Regions from separate parts of the Bradyrhizobium guangdongense genome, predicted to be linked through region 2. Evidence: predicted binding sites of a transcription regulator. Region 2 holds the regulator's gene; the other holds the start of a gene.
The links. Region 2 encodes LexA, which represses DNA repair genes until DNA is damaged. Its sites were predicted from a motif close to TGTTCNNNNTGTGTTCNG; they were not measured.
Positions count from the first base shown of each region.

Region 1: a site for LexA is predicted at 9,585-9,602, ahead of X265_RS03100 (helicase-related protein). Genes of this name have one in related genera too.

Region 1 is NZ_CP030051.1:645,472-661,020, forward strand. Features, by position in the region: gene X265_RS03055 (NADH:flavin oxidoreductase/NADH oxidase) at 1-1,016, shown strand, start outside; gene X265_RS03060 (hypothetical protein) at 1,289-1,699, shown strand; gene X265_RS03065 (PilZ domain-containing protein) at 1,966-2,217, opposite strand; gene X265_RS03070 (T6SS phospholipase effector Tle1-like catalytic domain-containing protein) at 2,436-3,773, opposite strand; gene X265_RS03075 (S8 family peptidase) at 3,878-6,394, opposite strand; gene X265_RS03080 (AAA family ATPase) at 6,342-7,361, opposite strand; gene rpmB (50S ribosomal protein L28) at 7,570-7,875, opposite strand; gene X265_RS03090 (DUF3108 domain-containing protein) at 8,427-9,236, shown strand; gene X265_RS03100 (helicase-related protein) at 9,729-13,100, shown strand; gene X265_RS03105 (S4 domain-containing protein) at 13,153-13,383, shown strand; gene fdxA (ferredoxin FdxA) at 13,516-13,854, shown strand; gene X265_RS03115 (CarD family transcriptional regulator) at 14,201-15,019, shown strand; gene X265_RS03120 (response regulator transcription factor) at 15,244-15,549, opposite strand, start outside.
Region 2 is NZ_CP030051.1:4,295,633-4,311,181, forward strand. Features, by position in the region: gene X265_RS20560 (bifunctional diguanylate cyclase/phosphodiesterase) at 1-1,641, shown strand, start outside; gene X265_RS20565 (S41 family peptidase) at 1,746-3,083, opposite strand; gene X265_RS20570 (alpha-hydroxy acid oxidase) at 3,391-4,518, shown strand; gene X265_RS20575 (HAD family hydrolase) at 4,523-5,149, shown strand; gene X265_RS20580 (hypothetical protein) at 5,314-5,511, shown strand; gene X265_RS20585 (hypothetical protein) at 5,638-5,985, shown strand; gene X265_RS20590 (molybdopterin molybdotransferase MoeA) at 6,088-7,299, shown strand; gene lexA (transcriptional repressor LexA) at 7,476-8,177, shown strand; gene X265_RS20600 (hypothetical protein) at 8,347-8,541, shown strand; gene X265_RS20605 (hypothetical protein) at 8,751-9,185, shown strand; gene X265_RS20610 (ComEC/Rec2 family competence protein) at 9,196-11,475, opposite strand; gene X265_RS20615 (DUF2171 domain-containing protein) at 11,573-11,806, opposite strand; gene X265_RS20620 (nuclear transport factor 2 family protein) at 11,897-12,283, opposite strand; gene X265_RS20625 (glutamine--tRNA ligase/YqeY domain fusion protein) at 12,293-13,972, opposite strand; gene gltX (glutamate--tRNA ligase) at 14,127-15,549, shown strand, end outside.

The DNA.
Region 1 (15,549 bases), 3.7 Mb from region 2:
TGCCCACCGACTGGCATTTCACCCACATCAACAATCTGGCGCTGTCGGGCGCTTCGATGTTCTGCATCGAGGCGACCCATGTCGAGGCGATCGGCCGCATCACGCCGGGCTGCCTCGGGCTCTACAGCGATGCCTCGGAAGCCGCGCTGAAGCAGATCCTCACTTCGGTGCGCAAGCATTCCTCCACCGCGATCGCGATGCAGCTCGCCCATGCCGGCCGCAAGGCTTCCAGCGCGCGGCCCTGGGACGGCGGCCAGCTCATCCCGGTGAGCGAAGGCGGCTGGCAGACCGTGGCGCCGTCGGCGATCCCGCACAAGGACGGCGAGGCCGCGCCCACAGCGCTCGATGCGAGCGGCCTGAAGCGCATCCGCGAGGCCTTCGTCGACGCGGCGCAGCGCGCGGAGCGCATCGGCATCGATGCGATCGAGCTGCACGGCGCGCACGGCTATCTCCTGCATCAATTCCTCTCGCCGCTCTCCAACAAGCGCACCGACGAGTATGGCGGCTCGCTTGAAAATCGCATGCGCTTCCCGCTCGAGATCTACGACGCCGTCCGCGCGGTCTTCCCGCACGACAAGCCCGTGGGCATGCGCGTGTCGTCGACCGATTGGGTCGAGGGCGGCTGGGACCTCGCGCAGACCATCGAATTCGCGCGCGCGCTGAAGGCGCGCGGCGTCGACTGGATCGATGCCTCCTCGGGCGGCGTCTCGCCCTTGCAGAAGATCGCGCTCGGCCCCGGCTACCAGGTGCAGTTTGCGGAGGCCATCAAGCGCGAGACCGGCCTGCCTGTCATGGCGGTCGGCCTGATCACGGAGCCCAGGCAGGCGGAGGAGATCGTCGCCTCAGGCAAGGCCGACATGGTCGCACTCGCCCGCGGCATGCTCTACGACCCCCGCTGGGCCTGGCACGCCGCCGCCGAGCTCGGCGGCGAAGTCGAGGCGCCGCCGCAATACTGGCGCTCGCAGCCGTCCACGCAGAAGGCGCTGTTCGGCAAGACCACGTTCGGCGCGCGGTGATCTTTCGTTCACCTCTCCCCGCCTGCGCGGAGAGGTCGGAATTCGCGCTGTAAGCGCGGATTCCGGGTGAGGGGGTACAGGTGCGGCGGCAATCTCATGCGTGGAGAGAGCCCCTCACCCCAACCCTCTCAGCGCGAGCGAAGCTCGTCGCGACCCCGTAAGAGCGGGGAGAGGGAGCAATAGACCTCACCCATCCGTAAAATCCCTCAGCTTCCGCTCCGGCCAAAACGGGCCTAACCTCATGGCAAGCTCAACGCCAGCCGAGGTGCGTCATGCGTTATCCTGTCCGCAAAGCTGCTCACATCTTCGAGCGTGTCGGCCTCGCGGTGGCGGGCGCGGCGTGCGGATTGTTCGTCGGCGCCGACGTCGGATCGGCGATTCCCCAGCTCACCACGCAGGGCTTCCTGCTGCTGATGATGCTGCTCGGCGGCATCGGCTTCTATCTCGGCATCGACACGCCGCAGATGCCGTTCGACGACGCGCACAGCCATATCGACGCCGCGGAATTCCTCAGCGCCGCCGGCACCCTGTTCGCCACCGTCACCGCGTTCGTCTCCGTCGCCGTCATCGTGCTGCGGCTCGAGCCGCATATGAGCTTGAGCTGGTTGACCCTGTTCGCATGGATCGCCGGCGTCGCCATGCAGATCATCGCCGGCGCCAAGGCCAGGATGCGGAAGGTGTAGGGACTGTTCGCTGTTCGAGAGATAACGCCACACGCACACTGCGTTCCCTCCCCCCTTGTGGGGGAGGGCTAGGGAGAGGGGTACCCCACGACGTGCTCTATCGAGTTAAGCCTCGTCCCGTTATCGCCTCTCGCTCGCAACCAGCACCATTTGCTGAGCCACCCCTCTCCCCAACCCTCCCCCACAAGGGGGGAGGGAGCCGAGCGGAGTGCTGGGCTACGTCCCCCGGTTCACGATGGTGAAAGTCAGTCCCGCCGCTGCCCGTCCTAAAACACCACGCCCACCCGCGTGCCGCGCTTCCAGGCGATGCGGCAGCGTTTCTTGGTGTTGACGTGCAGCAGCTCGAATCGATCGGGGATCTTCACCTGCCCGCCGAGATCGACGCAGGCCCCGCCGGGCGAATAGTCGATCAGCGTGCAGGGGATCACCGGCGCGCGCGGGTCGGTGATGATCTTGGCCTGGCGGGACACCAGGCCTGCGGGTTTCACGCGGGCGAATCTGCGGGGAAATTGCGGCACGTCTCCTCCACTCCGCTGCTCTTTCTCGCGGTCGGATTCCCAGCATGCACGAAAGGTGATGCGATCACGCTAAAGCGGGCCAGAGAATTTTAATGAAAAGTAGCGGCGGCTGGAGAAAGCGGCGGTAGCGGGGTGGGGGAAGCGCGCAATTGCATACCGGCCAGGACGACGCTGGTCGTGTGGCGCGAGCCTGCAGCCTCACTCCGCACATCCCCCCGTCACGCCCCCGCCATCACCCCGTCCCGCTCCCCGCCCGCCGCCAGGTCCACGCCCGGTGGCACCGGCATCGGCACCGTCACGTAGCTCTTCGGCATGTTCACCGGCCGATAGGCCGCATCCACCGCCATCCGCTTCAGCACGCTCTCATGCACATGCGCGCCTTCGGGAATGACGCGCGGCTCGCAATCGGGGATGTAGAAACCCGCGACCACCTTCCGCTCCGGCCATTCCTTGTAGGTCGCGCTCTTCGGCAGAAATTCCAGCACGCGCCAGGCCGCGCTCATGGAATCGTGCAGGCGCGCCGCCTCGCCAGTGTAGGCGGGCCCGACATATTTGAATGGCGAGTTCTTGCGCGGGATGCCCCAGGCGAGCTGGTTCACGGTCGCCGGGTTGAAGTTCAGCCCCGCCTTCGTCGCCTCCTCGATCATCCAGATCAGCGGCCATTTCGATTCCGCGCTCTCGACCTCCGGATAGCCGCCGCCGACGTCGCAATGCACGCCGGCGAACCACACCTGCAGGATGTCCTGCGGTACCTTCTTCTCGTCAGGCACGTAACGGTGGCTCCAGTACTCCTGCGGCTCCTCGTATTGTTTCAGGCGGAACATGCAGCGCCGCTCGTCGATCGCGATCGCCTGGCGGAAGATGGCGACGCTCGGGTTGCGCAGCGTGAAAGCGAGCTCCTCCAGGCTGAAGACCAGGAAAAAAACGTCGCGCCGCGGCACGATCACGCTCGCCACGGTGTCCCAGACGCCGATGAAGTGGATGGTCGGCCAGCGCGTCGAGGTGATGCGCGCGAACTGCGCGGCGAGGTCGAAGGCGTCCTTCGGCAGCGGCCCCTGCTCGTCGACCGCGATGTCCTTGAGGTCCTCGACGTCGTTGCCGTGCCCGGTCCCGGAATATTGCTTGTAGGCGACGAGCCCCGAGCCTGCGAGGTTCGCCTGCTCCGGCGAGATCAGCCCGACCTTGTGGATCAGCCCCGCCAGCACGCGCACCGTGTAGGCGCCGCGCGAAAAGCCGAACAGATAGATCCTGTCGCCCGGTGCGTAATGCTCGACCAGGAAGCAATAGGCCGACAGCGTGTTGTCATCGAGCCCGTAGCCGGTGGCGAGCCCCAGCACCAGCTTGATGTTGGCCTTCCACCTGTTCCAGGTCGACGGCTCCGTCACCGTGCCGACCCCGGGATCGTAAAACACCATCTGCCGCGGCGACGTCTTCTCGGTCTTGCGCAGGCAGCGATAGAGCTTCAGGACGTTGGAGATGTTCTCCGAAATCTCGTTGCCGGTGCCGTCACAGCAGATGACGAGATTCTTGGACGTGGGGTTGGCCGAGTGCTCCATGGGATGCGCCTCCGGGTGATGCTACCGGGGCGAGTATAGCGGAATTGGAGCAGTAATTTCCATGTGCAGCCGACAAAATGCCGAGTAGTTATTACAACAGCTTTTTACGTCCCAACAGCGACCTTTGGCTTAATGCCGACACGGACACTTATTTCAGCATAAACCTCTTCAATTCCTGGCATCTCCACAGTTGCCACTACTGCATAAGGAATTGTTTCGTCTAGCTCATCAGGTTCTCGTTGAACGACGAGTGACAGAACACCATTCTCGTTTACCACGCCGGCCTTCACACCCGTCCAGCGCCTGTGAATGACTGTCCCACGATGAGATTGGTTCACGTCCGGTTGGTCTTTTGCCGCCGCAACTCCCAGAATTTGCAGGTCGACCGGATCAAGAAGCTTCAATCTTGCCCCTCGATATTTAGCCGCACCGATTCTAGGTGGAGCAAACCAACTAACTGTCGCCGCGATCTCGTGAGGCTGCGCCTTGCCTGAGATCGCTTGAGGCAATGGGATCGAAAATACGTGTCCTTGGTCTCGCGCTAAGCTTCCAACAGCCCACAACGTAGCACGGTCAGCCGCACAATTTAGAGCCATGCCAGCTCTTATAGCGCCAAACCCAAGGTACCTTCGTACATTATCTTTTTGCCTGACATGCTTCTTTGGGTCCGCCGGACCAAGAATTTCAACTATTAGGTCTCGCGCACCAGTCCATTTCGCGCAATGAACGAGAAGGGCCTTAAGGAGTAGAGCGCGATGCGAGCCGGAGATCGCGAGGAAGTCTTCATAGGTCGCTTCGAGAGCCTCATGCGCGCGAGCGGCAAGTCCCGTCGTCAACGCAGCGGCTACGCTCGTCCCAATTGTTCGGCTAGTAGCTCCCATATTCGGAGGAGCTGGCGGAACCGCAACGCGAATGCCTCCAAAAGAGATCGCGCCGATACCAAGAGGGGTGAGACGATGGCCGCCGCCGGCTGGGGAGAGGCGGACGTGATGACGTCCGCCCTGCATCACAATATCCGGTTTGGTCGCGCCACCGTAACCAGGTCCGAGTGCGCTAGAGACATTGGGCAAGCCTGTGCTCGCCCAGACGTCAAAGATTGATGCAGGAAGCTGCGGAGGGACAGGGTGAGCATCCCCATGTAGGCCGCCGACCGTAAGTGCATTCATCGATTCGGCTGGCGAAAGTAATCGGCGGGCCATTATTGAAAGCCCGCTTGCGCGAAGAGCAGTCTTAGCCTTGTCGACGGCACCCAGAGCTTCAAAGGCTACCGTACCAATATTAGCGGTTTCTAGATCGCCGAATTGATTGCCAGCACTCACTATGAAAAGAACGCCATAGCGGAATGCCAAGTAGTCCAGGACCCGCGCCCATCCTGACATCCGGCTAGAAAATGGCTTATTTCTATCTCCCAACGATATATTCACAATGATGATGTCTGGCGCGGAAGGATTTTGACCGTTCTTCATCCGAACGATTGCTTCATGGACTAGATCCGCAGGCAGTCGATTGGGAAATCTTTCATCGCTGCCCGGGGTCCCGGGCGCATACATCACGTTAACGAAGTGGATCTGGCGATCGAGAGGTGGCCAATCATTTGTGTTCAGATCTCCGTGCAAAGCCGCAGAGGCCATTGCAGTGCCGTGCATGCGTGGACCGACCGCGAGGCCTTCCAAATTGAAGATGTCCTCGATAGTCAGGCGCCCTATGAGCAAGGGATGTGCCGCAAGCGGTACTGCGTCGAACACAGAAGCGATTGGAGAGCCTTGTGGGACGGCGCCAGTCTGTACTTGGACGCCCTCTTGCACATCAAACACGGTGCTTTGTGGGATACTCTGAGGGCGAATGTGAAGAATCGTCTCTTCCGCAACTAAGCCTGCGTCACCTAAGGCAATGATGCGGAGAAGCTCTTCTTGTGGCACCTGAACTAATAGCGCGTGATATCCAGCTCCTACTATACGGGTGGAGGATATTATTTCTCCGTCAACTGCTTCAACCGCTCGACGGGCAGAGGCTTCAGCAGCTTCTCCGGCATTTCTAAACACCAATTCTATTTCAAGACGTACTCTTCCTTGAGCATCGGCATGCTCAAGTGCAATCACCGAGAGGTCCTCGGGAGTTACTCGATCCCGCGGTCCCCACGGTCGAATCGCGCGGAGTTGAACGAACAGCTGACGCCAGGGAGCGAAGCCCGAAGGTAATTTTTTATCGTCGAGCCAAATGCGCCATAATGAAAGCATTTCGCGCAAGGCTCGAGCGTCTGGAATGAGTAGATACAGAACCGGATTCTTGTCTTCTTCGTCCTCGAGCAAATCTTCCGCGCCAATGAATTCGAGGCCTGGGATGCGCGCGGCGGCGCGTGCAAAATTGTTTACATCGCCAGTTAATTCGAAGACGAGCAGACGTTCTGGGGCCATACCTTGAGGGTCGGCGCGCAGCTGCAGCGGATCGCGGTTCTGATCAAACGCATCCTGTAGCCGTTGGAATTGACGTGCCGTGTCGCTGTCCCGCTGTTGCTTCAGCGTGAATTGCCGTGGTGACATGAATCTCGACTTGCCACCTTGCCGTTTATCAGGCTCGGGTTCGTCTAACCTTAGAAGCGGGCGTTCTGGAATTTGTGCCATCAGTATCCGGCTTTAATCGTGAGCTCCACAATTCCAACTCACTGGCAATGACTTGCTTAAATGATTCGCTGCCTTGCGCGAGTATATGGCGCCTGCGCACGTTTTGATAGAAGTCTAAAATCTCGGAATAGCTCGTAGGCTTCAATTTTTCAGCAATCAGCTTTGGAGAGAGGTCACGTCCCTCAGGTGCCGAAGCAAGGCATCGCTGTAGGAGCCGAGTCGACCGCGACAGGTCTGGTGCAGGCATATCAATGCGAAGCTGGAAGCGTCGCCATACGGCTCGATCTAGCAGTTCGGCATGATTGGTTGCCGCTACCGTAATGACGTAGCTTGGAAGTTGGTCAATCTGCATCAGAAGAAAGGAGACAACTCGCTTAATCTCTCCAGTCTCGTGGACGTCTCCGCGCTCTTTACCGATGGCGTCAAACTCATCGAAAAGCAAAACACATGGCGTCGTTCTTACATAGTCGAAGAGCCGAGAAAGTCTGGCGTTAGTCTCGCCGAGGTAAGCTCCTACGAGCGCGTCATATCTAACTGTCAGGAGCGGAAGTGCGACGGCTTCGGCAATTGCTTCGGCCAATGATGACTTACCGTTTCCGGGGGGGCCGGCTAGCAAGATGCGGTGACGCGGTTGCCACCCTTGAGCGCGCAAGAGGTCTGCCCGATTTTGCTCCTCGATCAATTGCTGGGTGAGCCGCTCTGCGGGGAGCGAAAGGATTAGATCGCCTAAGCTTAGTCGAGGAGTCCGCTCGACTATGAAATCGCGGCCGCTCGATTGTGGTCGGGCCATCTGGTTGGATGTTGCAACGGGAACTGACTGCAACGCACGCTGCAACCTATCCGCAAGGATGTGATGGCTTCTCGCGCGCTCCTCCGCGACGATCGCTTCGACCGTCGAGGTTACGGAGGAACGATCACCTGCTGCACCGGCACGTACAAGGGAGACGAGAAGGTCGCTGCGAGCCATTCTGTGTGCACCTAAGTGTCGAGGTGAGCATTATCGACTGTAACACGCCATCCGAATAGTCGGGAGCGCCTTCGTTTTCGGCTCGAACTCTTGAGAACCCCCACAAACAAAAACGGCCGGATCTTCCGATCCGGCCGCTCACGCAAAACTCTACTCGGCTAAGCCTACGCCACGCGACGCAACCTAGCCCCCGCCCAACTCTAAAATCTCAGCTGGCCTTCTTGATCGGCGCGTCGCCGACCTTCTTCTCGATGGCGCGCTTCAGCTCGACGGCGCGAGGCGACAGGGTGTCGGTCTTGGCCTTCAGCAGATAGGCATCGAGGCCGCCATTGTGGTCGACGCTCTTCACCGCGTTGGTGGAGACGCGCAGGCGCACGTTGCGGCCCAGCGCTTCCGAGATGAAGGTCACGTTGACCAGGTTCGGCAGGAAGCGGCGCTTGGTCTTGATGTTGGAGTGGCTGACCTTGTGGCCGACGAGGGGGCCCTTGGCCGTCAGTTCGCAGCGGCGAGACATGGTAGAAATCCTTATCCTGTCCCCCAACGATTGCGGCCGCCATTCGGGGCGCCACGGGGGCTAATTCTTTCGTCCTTGCAGGGAGCGGGCGGACGTATAGGGGGTGAGGGGCGGGTAGTCAAGGATTTGGGGTGGGGATCGTGTCCTGCAACATGCCCCACGAGCGGTGTCATCGCCCGGCTTGACCGGGCGATCCAGTACTCCGAGCCAGCGCGGCTAGAGTCGTGAAGCTGCGGCGTACTGGATGCCCCGGTCAAGCCGGGGCATGACAGTGGAGTTGGTGGGGTATGACAGCGGAGTGGGTGGGGAGAGGTAAGGGACCCCGGACACCGCCCAATCACCAAAACGGCAATGTTTGAAACGCCTTACCATCACATAAAGGGCGCAATCGCCGCCGAAGAGTCCGGTGGAGTTCCCGCATCTTGCGCCCCTTTTGCATTGCCTGGCGCCGGAACAGGCTTAAGTAACAACCACTCCTTTTCCTGATGGATCGTCTCGTGCCCACCTCCCTCCTTCATCCGCCCCGGCTGCGATCGGCCGGCCGGCTGGCGCTGGCCGCCTTTGGCGGGCTGGTGCTGGTGTGGGGGGCGCATCCGGCCGCGGCGCAGGGCAAGCTCGAGGCGCAATATGAGGCGACGCTATCAGGGATTCCGGTCGGCCGCGGCGCCTGGAACATCGACATCCAGGACGAGGTGTTCTCGGCGGCGGCCTCCGGCGGCACCACCGGCATTTTAAAGTCCTTCGCGGGCGGGTCCGGCACCGGCGCCAGCCAGGGGCGCATCGTCAACGGCGCGCTGGTCGCGACCGCCTACCAGGCTTCCACCACCACCTCGAAGAAGACCGAAGAGATCCACATCACCCTCGACAAGGGCAATGTGAAGGAGTTCGGCATCATTCCGGAGCCGCCGGTCGACCCTGACCGCATCGTCGTCACCGACGCGCATCGCCGCGGCGTGTTCGATCCGATGACGGCCTCGCTGGTGCGCGTGCCCGGCAACGGCGATCCGCTCTCGCCGGAGGCCTGCCACGGCGGCGCGCCGATCTTCGACGGCCGCATGCGCTACGAGCTCAAGCTCGATTTCAAGCGCATGGAGACGGTGAAGGCCGAGAAGGGCTATCACGGCCCGGTCGTGGTCTGCGCGCTCTATTTCGTCCCCGTCGCCGGCTACATCCCCGACCGCCCCGTGATCAAATACCTCGCGGCCCAGCGCAACATCGAGATCGCGCTCGCGCCCGTCGCCGGCACGCGCATCCTGGTTCCCTTCTGGCTGAAAGTGCCGACGCCCCTGGGGCCGGCGATGCTGGAAGCCACCAGCTTCATCACCACAGCCCAGCCACCAAGGGTGGCGAAGACGCAGTAGGCTTAAGGCCGCGCGCCCGACCATCGGCCCTCATTCCGGGCTCGTCGCTTGCGCTCCGCCCCGGAATGACGAGGGGAGATACGTCGTAAGCGATATCAACCACTTAGCTACTGTGCATGGGGTTGTTTCGGGAAATCGACGCCGGCTGCCCGCTTTCCGCGAATCCATTTGACTCCTCCTCGATTCTGATTCGACTCCACGCCATCCCCAACTTAACGAAATCCGCCCAGGAAACGCCGCTTGTGCGACGGCCCAAAACTCCATCTAGTGCACACGCAAAACGAGTCCCGCGACATGTTGCGTGAACGGAACGGGACTCCGAGGGGAGTCAGCGATTCGGCCGCGATTCGTTCTAGAGTCGTTCCGAAGCTTAAGGGGATGAGGAAAAGCGTCGCAAAGTGAGACAGTTGCGCGGGTGTCGAGCGGCTCGGCACCCCATCGCCCCAGATAGCACTGACATTCGCCCCATTAGCCATTACCTAATCACCAGACATGGCCTTTCCTCCCTCCCCCTTCGCTTCCGAGCGGGTGCCCGGCGCCGGCGTCACCGCGGTGCTCGGGCCGACCAACACCGGCAAGACCCATCTCGCCATCGAACGGATGCTCGCGCATTCCTCGGGCATGATCGGCCTGCCGCTGCGCCTGCTCGCGCGCGAGGTCTACAACAAGATCGTCGCCCGCGTCGGACCGGAGGCCGTCGCGCTGGTGACCGGCGAGGAGAAGATCAAGCCGAAGCACCCGCGCTACTGGGTCTCGACCGTCGAGGCGATGCCGCGCGACCTCGATGTCTCGTTCCTCGCGGTCGACGAGATCCAGATCGCTTCCGATCTCGAACGCGGCCACGTCTTCACCGACCGCATCCTCAACCGCCGCGGCCGCGACGAGACGCTGCTCTTGGGCGCCGCCACCATGCGCCCGATCATCGAGCGGCTGCTGCCGGGCGTGTCGATGATCACGCGTCCCCGGCTGTCGCAGCTCGAATTCGCCGGCGACCGCAAGATCACCCGCCAGCCGCGTCGGACCGCGATCGTCGCGTTCTCGGCCGACGAGGTCTACGCCATCGCCGAGCTGATCAAGCGCCAGCATGGCGGCGCTGCCGTGGTGCTGGGCTCGCTTTCGCCGCGCACGCGCAATGCGCAGGTCGAGATGTTCCAGAGCGGCGATGTCGATTATCTCGTCGCCACCGACGCCGTCGGCATGGGCCTCAATCTCGACGTCGACCACGTTGCGTTTGCCTCCGATCGCAAGTTCGACGGCTATCAGTTCCGCAGGCTCACGCCGGCCGAGTTCGCGCAAGTCGCCGGCCGCGCCGGCCGCGCCACGCGCAACGGCACCTTCGGCACCACGGGCCGCTGTGCCCCGTTTGAGCCCGAGCTGGTGAATGCGCTCCAGAACCACATCTTCGATCCCGTGAAGATGCTGCAATGGCGCAACTCGAAGCTGGATTTCTCCTCGCTCGGTGCGCTGCAGGTCTCGCTGAACCTCGCTCCCGGCCACGAGACGCTGACGCGGGCGCCGATCGCCGAAGACATGCGCGTGCTCGACCACGCCGCCCGCGACGCCGAGGTGCGCGATATCGCGCACGGCAAGGCCGCCGTGGAGCGGCTCTGGGAGGCCTGCCAGGTCCCCGATTACCGGAAGCTGTCGCCGGCCGCCCATGCCGAGCTGGTGACGACGCTCTACGGCTTTCTGATGCAGAAGGGCTGCGTCCCCGATTCCTGGTTCGCCGCCCAGGTCGACCAGGCCGACCGCATCGACGGCGATATCGACACGCTGTCGGCCCGGATCGCGCAGATCCGCACCTGGACCTTCGTCGCCAACCGCCCGGACTGGCTGAGAGACCCCGATCGCTGGCAGGGGATCACGCGGGAGGTCGAAAATAAATTATCGGATGCGCTCCATGAACGCTTGACTGAGCGTTTCGTTGATCGCCGGACCAGTGTATTGATGCGCCGCCTGCGGGAGAACACGAGCTTGAATACGGAAATCGGCAAGACCGGCGAAGTGATCGTCGAAGGCCATGTCATCGGCCGCCTCGATGGCTTCACCTTTGCACCGGATGCGGCGGAAGCCGGCTCGGATGCGAAAGCCTTGCAGGCTGCCGCGCAAGCGGTGCTCGCCGGCGAGATCAACGCGCGCGCCGAAAAACTGGGCAACGCGCCGGACGATCAGTTCGTGCTCACCTCGGAAGGCATCATCCGCTGGACCGGCGATGCCGTGGCGCGGCTGTCGGCGGCGGAGGACGCGCTGCATCCGCGCATCCGCATCATCTCGGACGAGCGCTTGACGGGCGCGCCGCGCGAAAAAGTGCAGGCGCGGCTCGAGCTCTGGCTCAAGACCCATATCGAGAAGCTGCTCGGGCCGATGTTCGAGCTCAGCAAGGCCGAGGACGTCACCGGCATTGCCCGCGGCATCGCCTATCAGCTGGTCGAGGCGCTCGGCGTGCTCGAGCGGCCCAGAATCGCGAACGAGCTGAAGGATCTCGATCAGCCCTCGCGCGCGACGCTGCGTAAGTACGGCGTGCGCTTTGGTGCCTATCACATCTATTTCCCCGGCATCCTGAAGCCCGCCGCGCGTGCGCTCGCCGCGCTGTTGTGGGCGCTGAAGCAGGACAATGTCGATCTGTCGGCGCTGTCAGGCGCGCAGCATCTGGCTTCATCCGGCCGCACGTCCTTCCCGGTCGACAAGAGCCTGCCGCGCGATGCCTATCGCGTGCTCGGCTATAAGCAGGCCGGCGAGCGCGCCGTTCGCGTCGACATCCTGGAGCGCCTTGCCGATCTGATCCGTCCCGCTTTGGCCTGGCGCGAAAATTCGCCCGGCGAAAAGCCCGCCGGCGCGTTCGATGGCCGCAGCTTTGTCGTGACCCAGGCGATGACCTCGCTCACCGGCTCCGCCGGCGAGGATTTTGCCTCGGTGCTGCGCGCGCTCGGCTATCGCATGGAGAAGCGCCCGCCGCTGCCGCCCAAGCCCGCCGCGCCTGCTGCTGCGGAGGCGCCGGCCACAGAGGTTTCCGCCGAGACGCCTGCGACCGACGAAGTCGCAGCGCCCGTCGATGCCGCGATCGAAGCCGCCGTCACCGTCGAAGACGCGCCCGGTATGGAGCCGCACGACGAGCCCACTCACGAAGAGCCGGCGCTCGAAGCTGCGCCAGACGCGCCCGTCACGCCCGAAGATGCCCCCGGCATCGCGCCGCCGTCGGAAGAATCTGCTGCACCCGCCGAGGCTGCTGCCGAGGCTGCCGCTGAAGCCGCTCCGGCCGAGATCGCTGCAACGGAAGCTGCTGCCTCTGCCGATGCCTCCGCTCCGGTCGAAGCCGCTGCGACGCCCGCAGAGCCCGAGCTCGTCGAGGTCTGGCGCCCCGGGGGCCGTCACGACGACCGCAAGCCGCGCCACGATCGCAACCGCCATCAGCGTCACCATCAACCGCGCCGGCAGGGCGGAGCCGAAGCTGGCGCCGCTCCGGCCGAGGCGAGCGCTGCGTCCGGCGAAGCGGCTGAAGGTGCCAGGCCGGGCCATCGTCCCGGCGGTCATCGCCGCGACGGCGGCCGAGACTTCCGCAAGGGCCGTGAAGGCGGCGAGGGCGGAGAGCGCCGCGACGACCGCAATCGCAGCTTCCAGGGCAAGGACCGCGACAAGGATCGCGATCGCAACCGCGACAACAAGAAGTTCGGCGGCGATCGTGACAAGGGTCGCGACAACATGGGCCGCGATCGCGACAAGGGGCGCGACCGCCAGGGTGGTCCGTCGCTGCGTCCCTACGCCTCGAGCGCCAATCCGCGTGAGCGCGATCGTCCGGCAGATCCGAACTCGCCGTTCGCGAAGCTCGCCGCGCTGAAAGAACAGCTCGCCGGTCGGAAGGAGTAATCCCACGACCACCGAGCGGCAGCGCCTCGACAAATGGCTGTGGCACGCGCGGGTGGTGAAGGCGCGCACCTCCGCCGCTGAGCTCGTCGAGTCCGGTCACGTCCGCATCAACGGCACGCGCGAGACATCGCCGGGCCACGCGATCAAGATCGGCGATGTCATCACTATCGCCCTCGACCGCACCGTGCGCGTGCTGAAGGTGATTGATTTCAACGAGCGGCGTGGCGATGCCGCCTCGGCGCGCGTGCTCTATGAGGAGCTCGGCGACGTAAAGCGCAATTAATTGCGTTTGATATTCATTTCTTGGTCGATCAAACACATAAAGCCGTCATGATCGGAGCTTCCCGACCTTGCAGCGCGTGGCCATCCGCGCTAGGCAAGCCGCGACATTTAAAAGAGCTTTTCGGAGCGTTGGATGACTTACGTCGTCACTGAAAACTGCATCAAGTGCAAGTACACCGACTGCGTCGAGGTCTGCCCGGTCGATTGTTTCTACGAGGGTGACAACATGCTTGTCATCCACCCGGACGAGTGCATCGACTGCGGCGTGTGCGAGCCGGAATGTCCCGCAGATGCCATCAAGCCAGACACCGAACCGGGGCTCGAAAAGTGGCTCGAGGTCAATGCGGAATACGCCAAGAGCTGGCCGAACATCACCCAGAAGAAAGAATCACCTGAAGACGCGAAGGAATTCGACGGGATGGAAGGGAAGTTCGAGAAATATTTTTCTCCGAAACCCGGCTCCGGAGACTAATTAGGGCCCAAACTTAACCCTAATAGCGGCGCTGCCGCCGAAAACCAGCCCTTGAGACCCCTAAATCATTGATTTTTGCGGGAAATGTGCTATATTGGGCACATTAAGCCGAACCCCGTCAGCCCGTTGGCCCCTCTGGGTTCCCGTGAAACCAAATGTCGAACAGGGGCGTGGCAGTTTCCGCGCGCAGGCTGTGTCACAGAAAACGCGTAAAAAGAGTACTTCAGCGAGGGCTTCCCATAAGGAGGCCAAAAAAGTCGCCGCGGCCAGCCGTAGCGCATCCAAGGGTCGGGCCGCTGCCAAGGCGCCGCCGGCTGCAAAGTCCTCGAAGAACAAAAGAAGCGCAATGCCTAACAAGACTGCCAAACCGGCCGCGAAAGCGACCGTTGCCAAGCCTGCTGCTGCCAAGCCCGCTGCTGTTAAGGCTCACCCTGCCAAGCCCGTTGCTCCGAAGGCTCCCGTTGCCGCCGCCCCCGCCAAGGCTCCCGTTGCTGCTGCCAAGCCGGCCGTGAAGCCCGCCGCCAGCGCGCCGAAGGTCGAGGAAAAGAAGGTCGTGACCCAGCGTCAGGGCTTCAAGGCCAATGAATTCGTCGTCTATCCCGCTCACGGCGTCGGCCAGATCCTGGCCATTGAGGAGCAGGAGATCGCCGGTGCGAAGCTCGAGCTGTTCGTCATCAACTTCATCAAGGACAAGATGACGCTGCGCGTTCCGACCGCCAAGGTTGCCAATGTCGGCATGCGCAAGCTGTCCGAGCCCGCCCTGGTGAAGAAGGCGCTCGAGACGCTGAAGGGCCGCGCCCGCGTCAAGCGCACCATGTGGTCGCGCCGCGCCCAGGAATACGAAGCGAAGATCAATTCGGGCGACATCGTCGCGATCGCGGAAGTCGTGCGCGACCTCTATCGCTCGGAGTCGCAGCCGGAGCAGTCGTACTCCGAACGCCAGCTCTATGAAGCGGCGCTGGATCGTCTCTCCCGCGAGATCGCGGTGGTGCAGCACTCGACCGAGACCGAAGCGGTCAAGGAGATCGAGGCCCAGCTCGCCAAGAGCCCGCGCCGCGCCAACGCCAAGGCGGAAGCCGCCGACGGCGAGGGCGAGACGGACGCCGAGGGCGATACCGACGATACCGATGGCGACGACACCACCGTCGCCGACGAGGCCGCGTAAGTTCTGCTTCGCGCGTCGATTGCAACAGATCCAAAGCCCGGCCGCTGAGCCGGGCTTTTTGTTTCGGCGGTCTGCAGGGGGGAGTGGCCGGGTGCCACAGCTGTCATTCCGGGGCTCGCGAGGCGAGAACCCGGAATCCATTCGTCCACCGTCTCTGTCGCCCGATGGATTCCGGGCTCGTGCCTCGCACGCCCCAGAATGACGATGGCGAGAGTTGCGGCGGCCTATTTGAGCGGCCGCTTCTCGAGCTTCCGCGCCAGCGTGCGCCGGTGCATCCCGAGGCGCCTCGCCGCTTCCGAGATGTTGAAATCCGTCTCGATCAGGGTCTGGTGGATGCGCTCCCATTCCAGCGTCTTGATCGAGGTCGGCCGCACGTCGAGCGCGACCTCGGCATTGCCCTCGGCCTTGGTGAAGGCGGCCTCGATGTCGTCGGTATTGGAGGGCTTGGCGAGGTAATGGCAGGCGCCTAACTTGATGGCCTCGACGGCGGTCGAGATGCTGGCAAAGCCCGTCAGCACCACGATCAGCAT
Region 2 (15,549 bases):
TTCGACGCCTCGCAGCAGCTCGTGGTGTGCAACCAGCGCTATATCGAAATGTACGGTCTGGCGCCGGAGGTCGTGAAACCGGGCTGCAGCTTCCGCGACATCATCGCGCACCGCAAGCAAACCGGCTCGTTCACGGGCAACGTGGACCAGTATGTCGCCCTCGTGCTGCGCGACATCCATGTCCGCAACTCCATGGTTGTCGATACCGCCGACGGCCGCTCGATCCAGATCGTCAACGAGCCGCTCGCCGATGGCGGCTGGGTCGCGACCCATGAGGATATCACCGAACGCCGCCGCATAGAGGAACGCATCACCCACCTCGCGCACTACGACGCGCTGACCGATTTGCCGAACCGCACCACGTTCCACGAACATCTGCGCGCGGAGCTCGCCGCCATAGCGGACGGCGAAGAGCTCGCGGTGCACTACATCGATATCGACGAATTCAAGGGCGTCAACGACGCACTCGGCCATCTCGTCGGTGACGAGCTGTTGAAATCGGTAGCCGAGAGCCTCCGCCGCTGCGCAGGCCCGACCGACTTCGTGGCACGGCTCGGGGGCGACGAATTCGCGATCGTGCAGAGCGCGGTGTCCTCGCAGGACGAGGTCAGCGAGCTCGTTGCACGGGTGTTCGCCTCGATCCGCGCGCCGTTCGACTGCATGGGCCATCACCTCACCACCGATGCCAGCATCGGAATCGCGCTGGCCCCGGGACACGGCACCGCGCTGGACCAGCTCCTGAAGAATGCGGACATGGCGATGTACGCCGCCAAATCCGCCGGCCGCCGCACCTATCGCTTCTTCGAGCCGGAGATGGACGCCAAGGTGCGCCAGCGGCGCCAGCTGGAAATCGATCTTCGCCAGGCCATCGCTGTCGGCGGGCTCGAAGTCTTTTACCAGCCCTGCCTGAGCCTCAAGGACGATCGCATCACCGGTTGCGAGGCGCTGGTGCGCTGGCGTCATCCCGAACGCGGCATGGTCTCGCCGGCCGAGTTCATCCCGATCGCGGAGGACACCGGGCTGATCAACGAGATCGGCGAATGGGTGCTGGCGACCGCCTGCCGCGACGCGGCCGGCTGGCCCGACGACATCCGTCTCGCTGTCAACGTCTCCCCGGTGCAGTTCAAGAGCGGCACCCTCGCGCTGAAGATCATGGCGGCGCTGGCCGCCTCCAACCTGCCGGCGAGCCGGCTCGAGCTCGAGATCACCGAGGCCGTGCTGATCCGCGACGACGACACCGCGCTTGCGATCCTGCACCAGCTTCGCGCCATCGGTGTCCGCATCGCGCTCGACGATTTCGGCACCGGCTACTCCTCCCTGAGCTATCTGCATCGCTTCCCGTTCGACAAGATCAAGATCGATCGCTGCTTCGTCAGCGACATCGCCGGCCCCGACGGCTCCGCCAGCATCGTGCAGGCCGTGGTGAATCTCGCCAGCGCTCGCCGCATGGCGACCACGGCCGAAGGCGTCGAGACCGAGGAGCAGCAGCGGCTGTTGCGCGCGCTCGGCTGCACCGAAATGCAGGGCTATCTGTTCAGCGCCGCAAAGCCGGCCGACAAGGTGCTGGAGCTGTTCGCGCTCCACCGCAGCCGCCTCGCGCAGCGTGGCGGCAGTGAAGGTAGGCGCCGCGAGGCGGGCTAGACTTCACAAGAGAGCACGCCCGGCGCAGCTCGGCTGAAACGAATTCGCCCGGGAGTGGACATCCACTCCCGGGCGATCTCTTAAGCGCGCAAGGGCGACTAAGCCTAGTTCGGCACCGTCGTCTTCGGAGCCGGCTTCGCGGCCGCCGCATTGACGGTGACGCCGTGCAGGAAGTCGAAGGCCGCATGCAGCGCCTTGTCGTCCTTCTCCTCCGGCGGAACGTAGGACTGGGAGCCCGTCTGCTCCTTGCCGTCGGCGGCCTGCAGATGGCCGCGCATCTGCGACTCCGCCATGGTGTCCATCCGGCCCTTCAGCTCGGGCGGCACGTCCTGGAGAATCTCGATGTCGGGCGCAATGCCCTGGGCCTGGATCGAGCGGCCCGACGGCGTGTAGTAGCGCGCGGTGGTCAGCGCCAGCGCGCCGTTGCCGGCGCCGAGCGGGATGATGGTCTGCACCGAGCCCTTGCCGAACGAGCGCGTGCCGATCAGGGTCGCACGCTTGTGGTCATGCAGCGCGCCGGACACGATCTCGGAGGCCGAGGCCGAGCCGCCGTTGATCAGGACCACCAGCGGCTTGCCCTTGATGAGATCGCCGCCATGGGCGGTGAAGCGCTGGGTCTCCTCGGGATTGCGGCCGCGGGTCGAAACGACCTCGCCGCGCTGCAAGAACGCGCTCGACACCGACACGGCCTGGTCGAGCAGGCCGCCCGGATTGTTGCGCAGGTCCACGACGTAGCCGACGAGCTTGTCCTGCGGGACATCCTTGGAGATCGAGGCGATCGCCTTCTTCAGGCCATCGGTGGTCTGCTCGTTGAAGGAGGTGATGCGGATGTAGCCGATGTCGCCGTTCTCGACGTGGAAGCGCACCGGGCGCACATGGATGATCTCGCGCTTGATCGCGACATCGAGCGGGGCGTCGGCGCCCTTGCGCAAGATGGTGAGCTTGGTCTGGGTATCGACCGGTCCCTTCATCTTGTTGACGGCCTGCTCGAGCGTCATGCCCTGCACCGCGTCGCCGTCGATCTTGCTGATGAGATCGCCGGACATGATGCCGGCCTTGGACGCCGGCGTGTCGTCGATCGGCGAGACGACCTTGACCAGGCCCTCCTCCATCGTGACCTCGATGCCGAGCCCGCCGAATTCGCCGGAGGTGGTCTCCTGCATCTCGGTCCAGGCCTTGGCGTTCATGTAGCGTGAATGCGGGTCGAGCGAAGTCACCATGCCCGTGATCGCGCCTTCGATCAGCTTGGCATTGTCGGGCTTCTCGACATAGCTCGCCTTCACCCGCTCGAACACTTCCCCGAACAGGTTGAGCTGGGAATAGGCATCATCCGTACCCGCCGCCGCCCGTGCCGCCCACAGCCCGCCCTGCGGACCGGATACGAGGAGGGTCAGGCAAGCTCCGGTGAGCGCGCCCAGGGGGAACAGCAGGGTTTTCCGCATGGAATGGGTGGCCTTTTCGCTTAGCGGTTCTTTTTGAGGCTTGGCAGCCGCCATGCAAATGGCGATCCAAGCCGGTTCTCACAATATCATTCTGGTTTCTTCAAGGCCGGCCTGCCACGCCGGCGGGTACGCGGTAAAAATCCCTTCGCCCTGAACCTAAACATTTGGCAACGTTCGGAAGACCGGCCCCGGGAGAGCGGGAATCGGCCGCCGAGCCACGCCTCGCAGCTATGCGATTTTAGGATGGTTTTGGAGGTCCGAACCGGATAGGCGATGGCATAAGGCTTCAAATTCTCGGGAGGAAACAATGAACGAAGCGCTCCGGCCGGAACGGAACGTCGAACTCGGCGCCAGCAACGAGCCGTTCCAGAACCTGCACGAGTTCATCCGAAAGGCCCGCGCCAATCTCAACCAGAATGCCTGGGACTACATCGTGGGCGCGGCCGAAACCGAAACCACGATGCGCCGCAACCGAATGGCACTGGACGAGATCGCCTTCCGCCCCCGCGTGCTGCGTGACGTGCGGAAGGTCGACGGCTCGGTCGAGCAGTTCGGCCGCAGGATGCGCCTGCCCGTGGTGCTCGCGCCCGTCGGCGCGCTGGAGATCTTCGACCCGCACGGCGCGGCGAGCGTTGCACGCGCCGCCGGCAGCTTCGGGGCATCGCACATGCTCAGCTCCGTCTCCGAGCCCGGCCTGGAAAAGACCGCCGAAGCCGCTCCCGATGCGCTGCGCATGTATCAGCTCTATGTCCGCGGCGATGACGCGTTCGTTGCCGACGTCGTCAGCCGCGCCGAGAAGGCCAATTATGCGGCCTTCTGCCTGACCGTCGACACCGCCCATTACAGCCGACGCGAGCGCGACATTGCCAAGCGCTATGTACGCGAGAGCCGCCTGCGCGCCACCGGCGGCGATTTCCAGAAGGGACTGGAATGGCGGACCGTGAAGATGATCAAGGACAAGTTCAGGATTCCGCTGATCCTCAAGGGTATCGCCACCGCCGAGGACGCGCAGATCGCGGTCGATCACGGCGTCGAGTGGATCTACGTCTCCAACCACGGCGGACGCCAGCTCGACCATGGCCGCGGCGCCATGCATGTGCTGCCCGAGATCGTCGACGCCGTGAAGGGCCGCGCCCGGATCATGATCGACGGCGGCATCTGCCGCGGCACCGATATCGTCAAGGCGATCGCCGCCGGCGCCGCCCTCGTCGGCATCGGCCGGCTGCAATGCTGGGCGCTGGCCGCCGCCGGCGAAACTGGTGTGGCGCGCATGCTGGAACTACTGGAGGACGAGGTGCTGCGCTGCCTCGGTCTGCTGGGCGCCACCTCGTTCGCCGAGGTCAACAAATCCTGCCTGCACCCGGCCACGGCAACCAACGCGCCGAGCGTGTTCAGCGCGTTCCCGCTGTTCGACCACGAGCCTTACCGGTACTGACGCAATGACTTCGCTTTCTCCCGGCGGCGCGGATGCGCTTCTGTTCGACCTCGGGCGCGTGGTGCTCGACATCGATTTCTCCAAGGCGATCGCCTGCTGGGCGCAACACGCGGGGTGCAAGCCCGAAGCCATCGTCGCGCGCTATGTGCGCGACAGCGAGGCCTACCGGCTGCACGAGGTCGGCAAGCTCAGCGACGAGGACTATTTCGCCTCGTTGCGCGCCTCGCTCGGCATCGGCATTTCGGATGCGCAATTCCTCGAGGGATGGAATGCGATCTTCGCCGGCGAGATGCCCGAGATCGCGGAGCTGCTGCCGCGCGCGGCGAAACGGATGCCGCTTTATGCGTTCTCGAACACCAATCGGCCCCATGTGGACCATTTCTCGAAGGAATATGCCGACTTGCTTGGCCATTTCCGCGAGATGTATCTGTCCTCCAGCATCGGCCTGCGCAAGCCGGACGCCGAAGCCTTCGACCATGTCGTCGCCGCAATGGGCATACCGGCAAACCGGATCGTGTTCTTCGATGACCTTGCCGAGAACATCGAAGGCGCGCGGGCCCGCGGATTGCAGGCCGTGCACGTGACGTCGCCCCTCGACGTCGGGCATGCGCTGAAGGCGCTGGGGATCTGATCTGGCGGCTCCGATCTTTCAGGGCGGCGGCTGCAGGAACTATTTCGCCCAAAGATGTGGAACCAACTCACTTTGTGCATTTTTATACAGAGTTCCGGGAACGAATGCCTGCTTCCGGGACTCATGAGTCCGTTGGGAATTCTACATCGGACGGACGTATCGACGTGTTGGGCAAAACCTATCTCACCAGGCAGGCCTCCCTGCTGATGAAATTCGCCAGAACCACCTCGGATTCTGAGCTTTCCGCCAAGCTGATCAGCAAGGCTGCCGATCTGAAGGCCCAGGCCGATCCGATGCCCGACAGGGATCAAGGGCTCCAAGCACCGGACGTGACGTCGAACGTGGATCCGACGACGTCGTGATCCGCACGGGCCTGACCGCCAAAGTCTTGCGGCTCCGCGGCAACAACGCCTGATTGCCGCTTTTCTCTGCTTGTTCCCGCTCTGAAACTGCGCTCCTATGCTGCATTGCAACTCGTGGAGGTTGGAATGCGCGCCGGCGTGCTTTCGAAGGACGCCGTATTGGACCTCGTGGGGGCGATCTACGACGCTGCGGTCGAACAGGGGCGCTGGTCGAGCGTGATGGAGCGCATCGATGACGCCGTAGGCGGTCGCGTGCTGTTTGGCATCTACGCCCCGGCAACGGTCTTTCGAGCCTGCTGTCGCCGCGCATCGATCCCGCCCGCGTGCACGATCTGCTTGGCTGGGCGCCGCGCAATCCTTTGTTGCCGCTCAGCGTCGGCAGGACGCCGGGCGCGCAGTCATCTGTCGAAGATTTTTGACAAGACCGGCGTCAGCCGGCAGGCCGAGCTGGTGCGGCTGTTGATGCAGAAGTAGCTCACGTCAGCGCCCGCTTACCATTTTGCCTCGCGGCGCGCTCTCGGCTAGAACGCTTGCCGCAACGTGATCATTGCCTCGCCCAAGCAGGAGCTTTCACCCGTGGCCCTCATGCCGGTTTCCGACGCGCTCGCCGCGGTGCTTGCCGGCGTGGAGCCGCTGCCGGAAGAAATGATTGCCCTCGATGAGGCCTTCCATCGCGTGCTTGCGCGCGATGTCGCGGCGCGGCGCACGCAACCGCCGCAAGCGATGTCAGCGATGGATGGCTATGCCGTCCGCGCGGCAGACGCGGCAAGGGTGGACGCGCAGCTCACCGTCATTGGAGAGGTCGCGGCCGGACGGCCCTTCGCAGGAGCTGTCGGCGCTGGTGAAGCGGTACGAATCTTCACCGGCGGAGTCGTTCCCGATGGCGCGGACGCCGTCGTGATCCAGGAGGACACGGTCACAGACGGCAAGCGCGTCACGATCAAAGAGGCCGCGATTAGCGGCCGGCACATCCGCCCCGCAGGCATCGACTTTCACGAAGGCGACGTGCTGCTCCGTCAGGGGACCCGATTGACCGATCGCGGGCTCGCGCTCGCAGCGGGCATGAACCACCCGCAGCTTCCCGTTCGTCGTCGTCCGAAGGTCGCGATCCTCGCCACCGGCGACGAGCTGGTGATGCCGGGCACCACCCCCGGTCATGGCCAGATCGTCTATTCCAACGGCTATGCCCTGCACGCGCTCGCCCGTAGCGAGGGCGCCGACACCATCGACTTTGGCGTCGCCGCCGACACGCTCGAAGCCACCACCGCGGGCATCCGCCGCGCGCGCCAGTCCGGCGCCGACATCCTGATCACGACCGGCGGCGCCTCGGTCGGCGACCACGATCTGGTGCAGCAGGCGCTTCGGGACGAAGGCACCTCGATGGCGTTCTGGAAGATCGCGATGCGGCCGGGAAAGCCGATGATGCACGGGCGTCTCGGGGCCATGCGCGTGATCGGCCTGCCCGGCAATCCCGTGTCATCCTACGTGTGCGGTTTCCTGTTCATGGTGCCGCTGATTCGCGCGCTCTCAGGCCATTCGGTGGTTCATCACTGCCGCGAGCGCGCGGTGCTCGGGCGCGATGTCCGCGCCAACGACCAGCGCGAGGATTACCTCCGCGCGCGTCTCGAAGTGCGTGACGATGGCACGCTCATCGCCGTTCCCGTCAATCACCAGGACTCCTCGCTGCTTGCGAATCTCGCTGCGGCACAGGCACTTCTCGTGCGCCCGCCGTTCGCCCCCAAGGCCGAAGCGGGAGCGCCTTGCGAGGTGCTGCGACTGCCTGTTTGAACACAGCGTTCGCAACCGTTCCGCGAACTTTGTCGCGTTCACGGTAAATTAAGCAGTTGCGGAACATGTATCGAACATATAGTGTCCGTTCATGATTTGTTTCGAGCATGTAACGGCTTATCGCTGACTTCAGCGTCTCGGAATCGAACGACATCGTCAGGGGGATTTTGGTCGAGATGTTAACGCGCAAACAATACGAGCTCCTGCGGTTCATCAGCGAGCGGCTGAAGGAAAGCGGCGTGCCGCCCTCCTTCGACGAGATGAAGGACGCGCTCGATCTGCGTTCGAAGTCGGGCATCCACCGCCTGATCACCGCGCTCGAGGAGCGTGGCTTCATCCGCCGCCTGCCGAACCGCGCCCGCGCGATCGAAGTGATCAAGCTGCCCGAGCTCCAGGCCGCCGCCGGTAACCGCCGCGGCTTCACCCCGAGCGTGATCGAGGGCAATCTCGGCAAGGTGCGCACGACATCGAGCCCGCCCGCCGACGAGGGCGAACGCCCCGTCGCAGTGCCGGTGATGGGCCGCATCGCGGCTGGTACGCCGATCGAGGCGCTGCAGACCCGCAGCCACACCATCAGCGTCCCGCCGGACATGCTCGGCGCAGGCGAGCACTACGCACTCGAAGTGCGCGGCGATTCGATGGTCGATGCCGGCATTCTCGACGGCGACATGGCGCTGATCCAACGCAACGAGAGTTGCGACACCGGCGATATCGTGGTCGCGCTGATCGACGACGAGGAAGCCACCCTGAAACGTTTCCGCCGCCGCGGCGCCTCCATTGCGCTCGAGCCGGCGAATGCCGCCTATGAAGTCCGCATCCTGCCGCCCAACCGGGTGAAGATCCAGGGCAAGCTGATCGGGCTGTACCGGAAGTACTAAGCGCTCTCGCGCGAGCAAACGATGGAGCGGACGATTGTCCGCTCCGGCTGGATAGTCTTTCTGGTTTTGCACAGATTATCCGGCCATCTCTCCAGCGCTAAATCCCCGGCAGGCTGCAACGAAGCGAAGCCTTCATTGCTTCAAAGGCCTCGAGACCGAGGAGACCACCATGCGCAAGATCATCCTGAGCACCGTCACGACGGCCCTGATCGCCGCGTCAGCGCCGAACGCCTTCGCCGCGCAACCGCAGCATCACGTCCGCAAGGCGCAGCAAGCGACAAGCCAGCAATCCCGCAATGCCCTCAACTCCGTCCAGCAGTCGGCCTGGCCATATTCGGGCTGGTCGGCACCGGCCGGACATTGATGCTCCGGATATTGATGCAGAAGGTCTGCCGAATGCGCCGGAGCAGGCTTTGTTCCTAGGCGTTCGGGAAAGATATTGTGATTATGGCCAGCGGACCCAAGCCGCAGATTTGCCTACAACCAAGCAGAGCCTCGCAGACTTACACTCTGATAGAGGCCTGTGCCTCCAGGACAGAGGCGCGGGTTGCTATCCTGATAGAGGAGCACCCGATGTGTGACTATAGCCTGCATGCCGTCGCGACGCGTCCCGCAGAAGTCGGCGAGACGATCGTCACGACAACGTTCCGCGGCACCTCGACACGCGGCTTCGCCTCCGAAGCCGACATGTCCGTCGCGGTCTGCCTGCTGCCGGGAACGGAGCTCGCCTTCGCCGATAACGTCCGCTACGACAACAGGTGGATCTGGACGCGCACCGTCAACTCGCGCGTCGGCAAGTTCGGCAAGATCGATCCGCACGTTCCCGATCGTCATCACGATGCGATCGAATTCCCCGATGGCAAATATGTCTTGGTGACCCAGCTCGTCGAAGGCCAGCGCGCCACCGTGCTGCAACTGCCCGTGACCCAGCCGCTCGGCGAGCGCGAGCACAAGCCGCAGATCATCGCCGACAGTCGTCCGACACCGCCGCGTCTGCCGATCGGCTGAAAGACCGGTTTTAGTCCTCGGCCTGGAAGTCGGCCTCCGACGGAGTTGCGTCCCGAGCGCGTGGCGCCGCCGACCGTGGCATGAGGGTCAGTTCGAAATCTCCTTCGCCGGCTGCCGCCGGCGACCAGGGGCGGTTTGCGCCCCTCGCCCTTACCGACTGGACCGCAAACCCGTCGCCGCGCTGCGTCAGCGCCAGCGCGCCTTGTCGCGCAAGACGCGGCCGATCGACCACCATCGCGGCGCAATCCGGCGGCGCCGGCCTTGATGTCACCACCAGCGCGGCCCGACTGCAATCATCGGCCGGCGCATCGCTGCGCAGCGCCAGCGCGATCATGCGACCATCGGCGAGTGGCGCCACGCAACCGGACTCGTCGCACGACACCCCGTCACCGAGCGCGGCACTGCCGGCATCGCGCGGGTCAGCGTCGGCCGCGAGCCACTCCTTGAGCAGGAAAGCGTCCTTGTTCGTCCTGATCAGATGCAACTCCCCGTCCCTGCCCCGCACCGCGACGTTCTGGCCGTTACCGGCAATGAGAATGTCGGGCTGCCGAACCGACAGGGCCCAGATCGTTGCCGCCACGAGCACGAGCGCACCCGACCAGCGCAGCGGCGTGCGCAGCAGGCCCATCAGGACGAGGCCGAGGCTCGCTGCAATCAGCGGCGCAGTACCGAAGGCGGCAACATGGCCGACCGCGCCTGGCAATGCCGCCACCCAGCGCGTGACCACAATCATCCAGTCGATGCCAATCCCCATCAGCCACCAGAACACACCGTCCAGTCCGAACGGTGCGGCGAGCAATCCCAGGAGCCCGGCCGGCATCACCAGCGCGGAGACCACTGGCATCGCAGCGAGATTGGCGAGCACGCCGTAGGGCGTGACGCGATGGAAGTGGAACGCGGCGTAAGGTGTGGTCGCGAGCCCCGCGATCATCGAGGCCATGAACAGCATCGCGATCTCGCGGCCGCCCCACAGCGCGATCCGCGCGGTCGTCGAATGATCGGGAGATGCGAACAGGTTCGGCATGCCGATCTGCACCAGCGCCACGAGCCCGAGCGTCGCGGCGAACGACATCTGGAAGCTCGGATGCACCAGCGCTTCCGGTGCGGCCGCGAGCACGATCAGCGCAGCCACGGCCAGCGTGCGGAACGTGATGGCGCGGCGATCCACCATCACCGCGATCAGCACCACCGCGGTCATGAAGAACGATCTCTGGGTTGCGACCTCCGCGCCCGAGAGCAGCAGATAGAATGCGGATGCGGCCAGCGCGGCTGCGGCCGACCATTTCTTGATGGGAAAACCGGCCGCAAGGCCCGGGATCAGCGCCAGCAGCGCACGAACGGTGAAGAACACGACACCGGCGACGACGGCCATGTGGTAACCGGAAATCGAGAGGACGTGGCCCAGCCCGGAGATGAACATCGCGTCGTTGACGGGCGTGGTGATCGCATCGCGGCGACCGGTCAGGAGCGCGGTCGCGATCGCCCTGTTGTCGCCATCGAGCGTGGCGCGGATGCGTGCGTCGATCGAATCGCGCAGGCCCTGCATGAAAGCGGAATAACGCAAGCCCCAGCCGCCGGCATCGGGAGGAGCGGACACCGTGATTGCGCCCATCGCAAAGCCGGACGCGCCGATGCCCTGGAAGAACATGTCGCGCGAAAAGTCGTAGCTGCCGGGCCGCAGCGGCGCGAGCGGCGGCATCAGCCGCGCCTTCAACTGCACGAAGCTGCCGACATCGGGCGCCGTCCCCTTGCGCACGGAGAGGCGGACGCGATCGAGCGTCACGTCGCTGCGCTGGGCCTTTATCGCGGTGACGCGCAGCACGAAGCGGTCGGTGCGTTCGCGGATGTCGCGGGTCTCGACGAAGCCCGACAGCGACACCGAATAGAGCGGCTTTGCGAGCACGGTGTGGGCGATGCGTGCTGTCTTCCAGGTCGCCATGGCAAAGCCGGCCGCGACGGCTGCGATCAGAATCGTGGGTGCAAACAGCCGGCTCCGCCGCAACAGGATCGCACCAAGCGTCAGCGCCAGAGCCGTGGTCGCGGCGACCCACAGCACCGGTTCGTGATCGGCGGCAAAGTAGAGCGCGATACCGCAGCCGAAAGCGATGGGCACCCACGGGAACAGCCGCCCGGCGCCGGCTTCCGCCTTAGCCCATTCCCGCAGCGTCCCGAAGATTGCGGGCCAGGCGCCAAAGCCCGCCGGCACGAAGCCGCCGGCCGATGCGATCCGGCCTGCCGGCCAGGTCCCGGCCAGACCCTGAGAGCGTACGGACCGGCCCTGCTCCGCCATTCCCCGGCAACCCTGCGATATGAGATGGGCCCAGAGACTACCGGAACGTGCAGGCCGCCGAATAGCGGTACGGATCAGGAACGAAGGCGCTGGGTTTCTACTTTTCCTCTTCCATCGTCACGGCCACCTCGGCGTTGGCCGACAACCGAACCTTGTTGCCCTCGATCCCGGCGACGAGGCCCTTGTCGATGAAATGGTGATGCCCCTTGTGGCTGCCCTCGCCGCTATCCTTCCTGGTCAGCTTGATGCGGTTGCCCTCGACGCGATCGACGGTGCCGACGTGAACGCCGTCGGCGCCGATGACGTCCATATGCTCTGCGATGTTTTGCATGGGTGGTGTCCTTGTTGGGATCCACGCCCAACGCAGCGGAGGCAGGTTCGTTCGCTCACGGGAATGACGATACCGTGTGCCGCCCCCGCGTCAGATCAGCGGTTCCTTCGCCGAGGCGTGGTGATTGACGATCTTCCAGTCGCCATCCTCGCGCATGATGACCCAGCTCATCTTGACGACGAGATCGGAACGCTCGCTGGCGAAGCCGAACGTGATGGTTGCGCCCATGTTGATGAGGTCCGGCCCGGCATGCGCCGCCTCCACCTCGGAGAACGCCGCGCTCGGCTTGCGCCAGCGCGGCAGGCCGTTGAAATAGTCTGCGACGCCGTCCCTTCCCCGATAGAGTCTTGGATTGGAGCCGAAGAAGAATGCGTTCTTCGCATAAAGCGACGACAGTGCCGCCGCATCGAGCGTCGCGAAGCCGGCGCACCATTTCGCGATGATCGCGGAAACGATGGCGTCAGCCTCACTGCTCATGCTCGCCTCTCAACCCTTGGCGACTTCCTTGGCGAACGTATCGCGCAAGCCGATGGTGCGCGAGAACACCGGTCTGGCGGGCGTCGAGTCCTTGTCGCGCACGAAGTAGCCCTGGCGCTCGAACTGCATCGGCTCGGTCGAATTGCTCTCGGCCACCGAGGCCTCGATCCGCGCGTCGGAGAGGATCTCCAGCGAGTTCGGATTGAGGTCGGCCGTGAAATTCGAGGCGTCCGGGCTCGGATTGGCGAACAGCTGGTTGTAGACGCGGATCTCGGCGGGCACGGAGGTTGCTGCCGGCAGCCAATGCATGGTCGCCTTGACCTTGCGGCCGTCAGGCGCGTTGCCGCCCTTGGTCGCGGGATCGTAGGTGCACCGTAGCTCCACCACCTCGCCCTTGTCGTTCTTGATCACGCCGGTGCATTTGACGAAATAGGCGTAGCGCAGCCGCACCTCGTTGCCCGGCGACAGGCGGAAGAACTTCTTGGGCGGGTTCTCCATGAAGTCGTCCTGCTCGATATAGAGCTCGCGGCCGAAATTGATCTTGCGCGTGCCGGCGCTGGGATCGTCGGGATGATTGATCGCTTCGAGCTCCTCGCTCTGCCCTTCCGGATAGTTCTCGATCACGACCTTGAGCGGCTTCAAGACCGCCATGCGGCGCTGCGCCGTGCGGTTCAGCTCCTCGCGGATGCAGAACTCCAGCATGCCGACATCGACCACGCTGTTCGCTTTGGCAACGCCGATGCGCTTGACGAATTCGCGCAAGGCCGCCGGCGGCACGCCGCGGCGGCGCATGCCCGCGATGGTCGGCATGCGCGGATCGTCCCAGCCCGCGACATGGCCGTCGCGAACGAGCTGGGTCAGCACGCGCTTGGACAGCAGCGTGTAAGTCAAATTGAGCCGCGCCATCTCGTACTGATGCGGCGTGGACGGCACCGGCAGCTTCTCGATGAACCAGTCGTAGAGCGGCCGGTGATCCTCGAACTCCAGCGTGCAAATCGAATGGGTGATGCCCTCGATCGCGTCCGACTGGCCGTGGGCGTAATCGTAGCTGGGATAGATGCTCCACTTGGTGCCGGTGCGCGGATGGTGCGCATGCAGGATGCGATAGAGCACCGGATCACGCAGATTGATGTTGCCCGCGGACATGTCGATCTTGGCCCGCAGCACGCGCGCGCCGTTCGGGAATTCGCCGGCCTTCATGCGCCGGAACAGGTCGAGATTCTCATCCACGCTGCGGTCGCGGAACGGCGAGTTCTTGCCGGGCTCGGTCAGCGTGCCGCGCGAGGCGCGGATCTCCTCCTGAGACTGGTCGTCGACATAAGCCAGCCCGTCGCGGATCAGCTTCTCGGCCCATTCATAAAGGCGATCGAAATAATCCGAGGCGTAGAACAGGTTCTTGCCCCAATCGTAACCGAGCCAGTGCACGTCGGCCTGGATGGAATCGATATATTCCTGCTCTTCCTTGACCGGGTTGGTGTCGTCGAAGCGCAGATGGCAGCGGCCGGGAAATTCCTGGGCGATGCCGAAATTGAGCGCGATCGACTTGGCATGGCCGATATGCAGGTAGCCGTTCGGCTCCGGCGGGAACCGGGTCACGATCTCCTTGTATTTGCCCTGATCGAGATCGGCCTGGATGATGTCACGAATGAAATCGCGCCCACCCTCAGTCGCCACCGGTTCTGTGCTCATCCTAAAATCCTGTAGGGAAATCAGCGGTCCTTCTGCCAAATTCGCGTGGCTCCGCCAAGGGCCAAGCAAGGCCTCAAGCCGTCCGCCGCCGGGCTTTAGTTATGTCCCGTACCTGCTATACACCACCGCTTCCAATGCATAGGCCCTGCCAAGAATGACCGATTCCGTCGTCACGCGCTTTGCGCCCTCTCCGACCGGCTTCCTCCATATCGGGGGCGCCCGCACGGCGCTGTTCAACTGGCTCTATGCGAAGAAGCACGGCGGCAAGATGCTGCTGCGGATCGAGGACACCGACCGTGAGCGCTCCACCGAGGCCGCGATCGGCGCCATCCTCGACGGGCTGAAGTGGCTGGAGCTCGGCTGGGACGGCGAGGTCATCTACCAGTTCAGCCGCGCCGCCCGCCACCGGGAGGTGGCCGAGCAGCTGCTCGCCGACGGCAAGGCCTATCGCTGCTACGCCACCGCCGAGGAGCTCGCCGCCATGCGCGAGAAGGCGCGCGCGGAAGGCCGCACCCGCCTCTATGACGGGATGTGGCGCGACCGCGATCCGGCGACGGCTCCGTCCGACGTCAAGCCCACCATCCGCCTACGCGCACCGCAGACCGGCGAGACCGTGATCGAGGACCAGGTCCAGGGTCGCGTCGTCTGGCAGAACGAGAACCTTGACGATCTCGTGCTGTTGCGTGGCGACGGCAATCCGACCTACATGCTCGCGGTGGTCGTCGACGACCACGACATGGGCGTCACCCACGTGATCCGCGGCGACGACCATCTGATCAACGCCGCGCGCCAGAAGCAGATCTATGATGCCATGGGCTGGGCGTTGCCGAGCATGTCGCACATCCCCCTGATCCACGGACCTGACGGCTCCAAGCTCTCCAAGCGGCACGGCGCGCTCGGCGTCGATGCCTACCGTGCCATGGGATACCTCCCGGCTGCGCTGCGCAACTACCTGGTCCGGCTCGGCTGGAGCCATGGCGACCAGGAGATCTTCTCGACCGAGGAGATGATCGCCGCGTTCGATCTCGCCAGCGTCGGCCGCGCTGCTGCCCGGTTCGATTTCGCCAAGCTGGAAAACCTCAACGGCCACTACATCCGCCACGCCGACGATCAATCGCTCGTGAACATGTTCGAGGACGTGCTGGATCATGTCGTGCCCGCCCGCGACGAGATTAAGGCCAAGTTAAACGACAGGACGCGGGCCCAGCTCCTCAAGGCCATGCCGGCCCTGAAAGAGCGGGCCAAGACGCTGCTCGAGCTGATCGACGGCGCCTATTTCATCTTCGCCGACCGTCCGCTGCAGCTCGACGCCAAGGCGGCGGCGCTGCTGACGCCTGAGAACCGCAAGCTGATCAGCCAGCTGCATTCCGCGCTGGAGAACGTCGAGACCTGGAGTGGCGCCTCGACGGAGGCCGCGCTCCGCACCTTTGCCGAGGAAAACAGTCTTAAGCTCGGCGCAGTTGCCCAGCCTTTGCGCGCGGCGCTGACCGGGCGCACGACGTCGCCCGGTATATTTGAGGTTTTGGACGTGCTGGGACGCCAGGAAAGCCTTGCCCGGCTTAAGGACCAGGCTACGA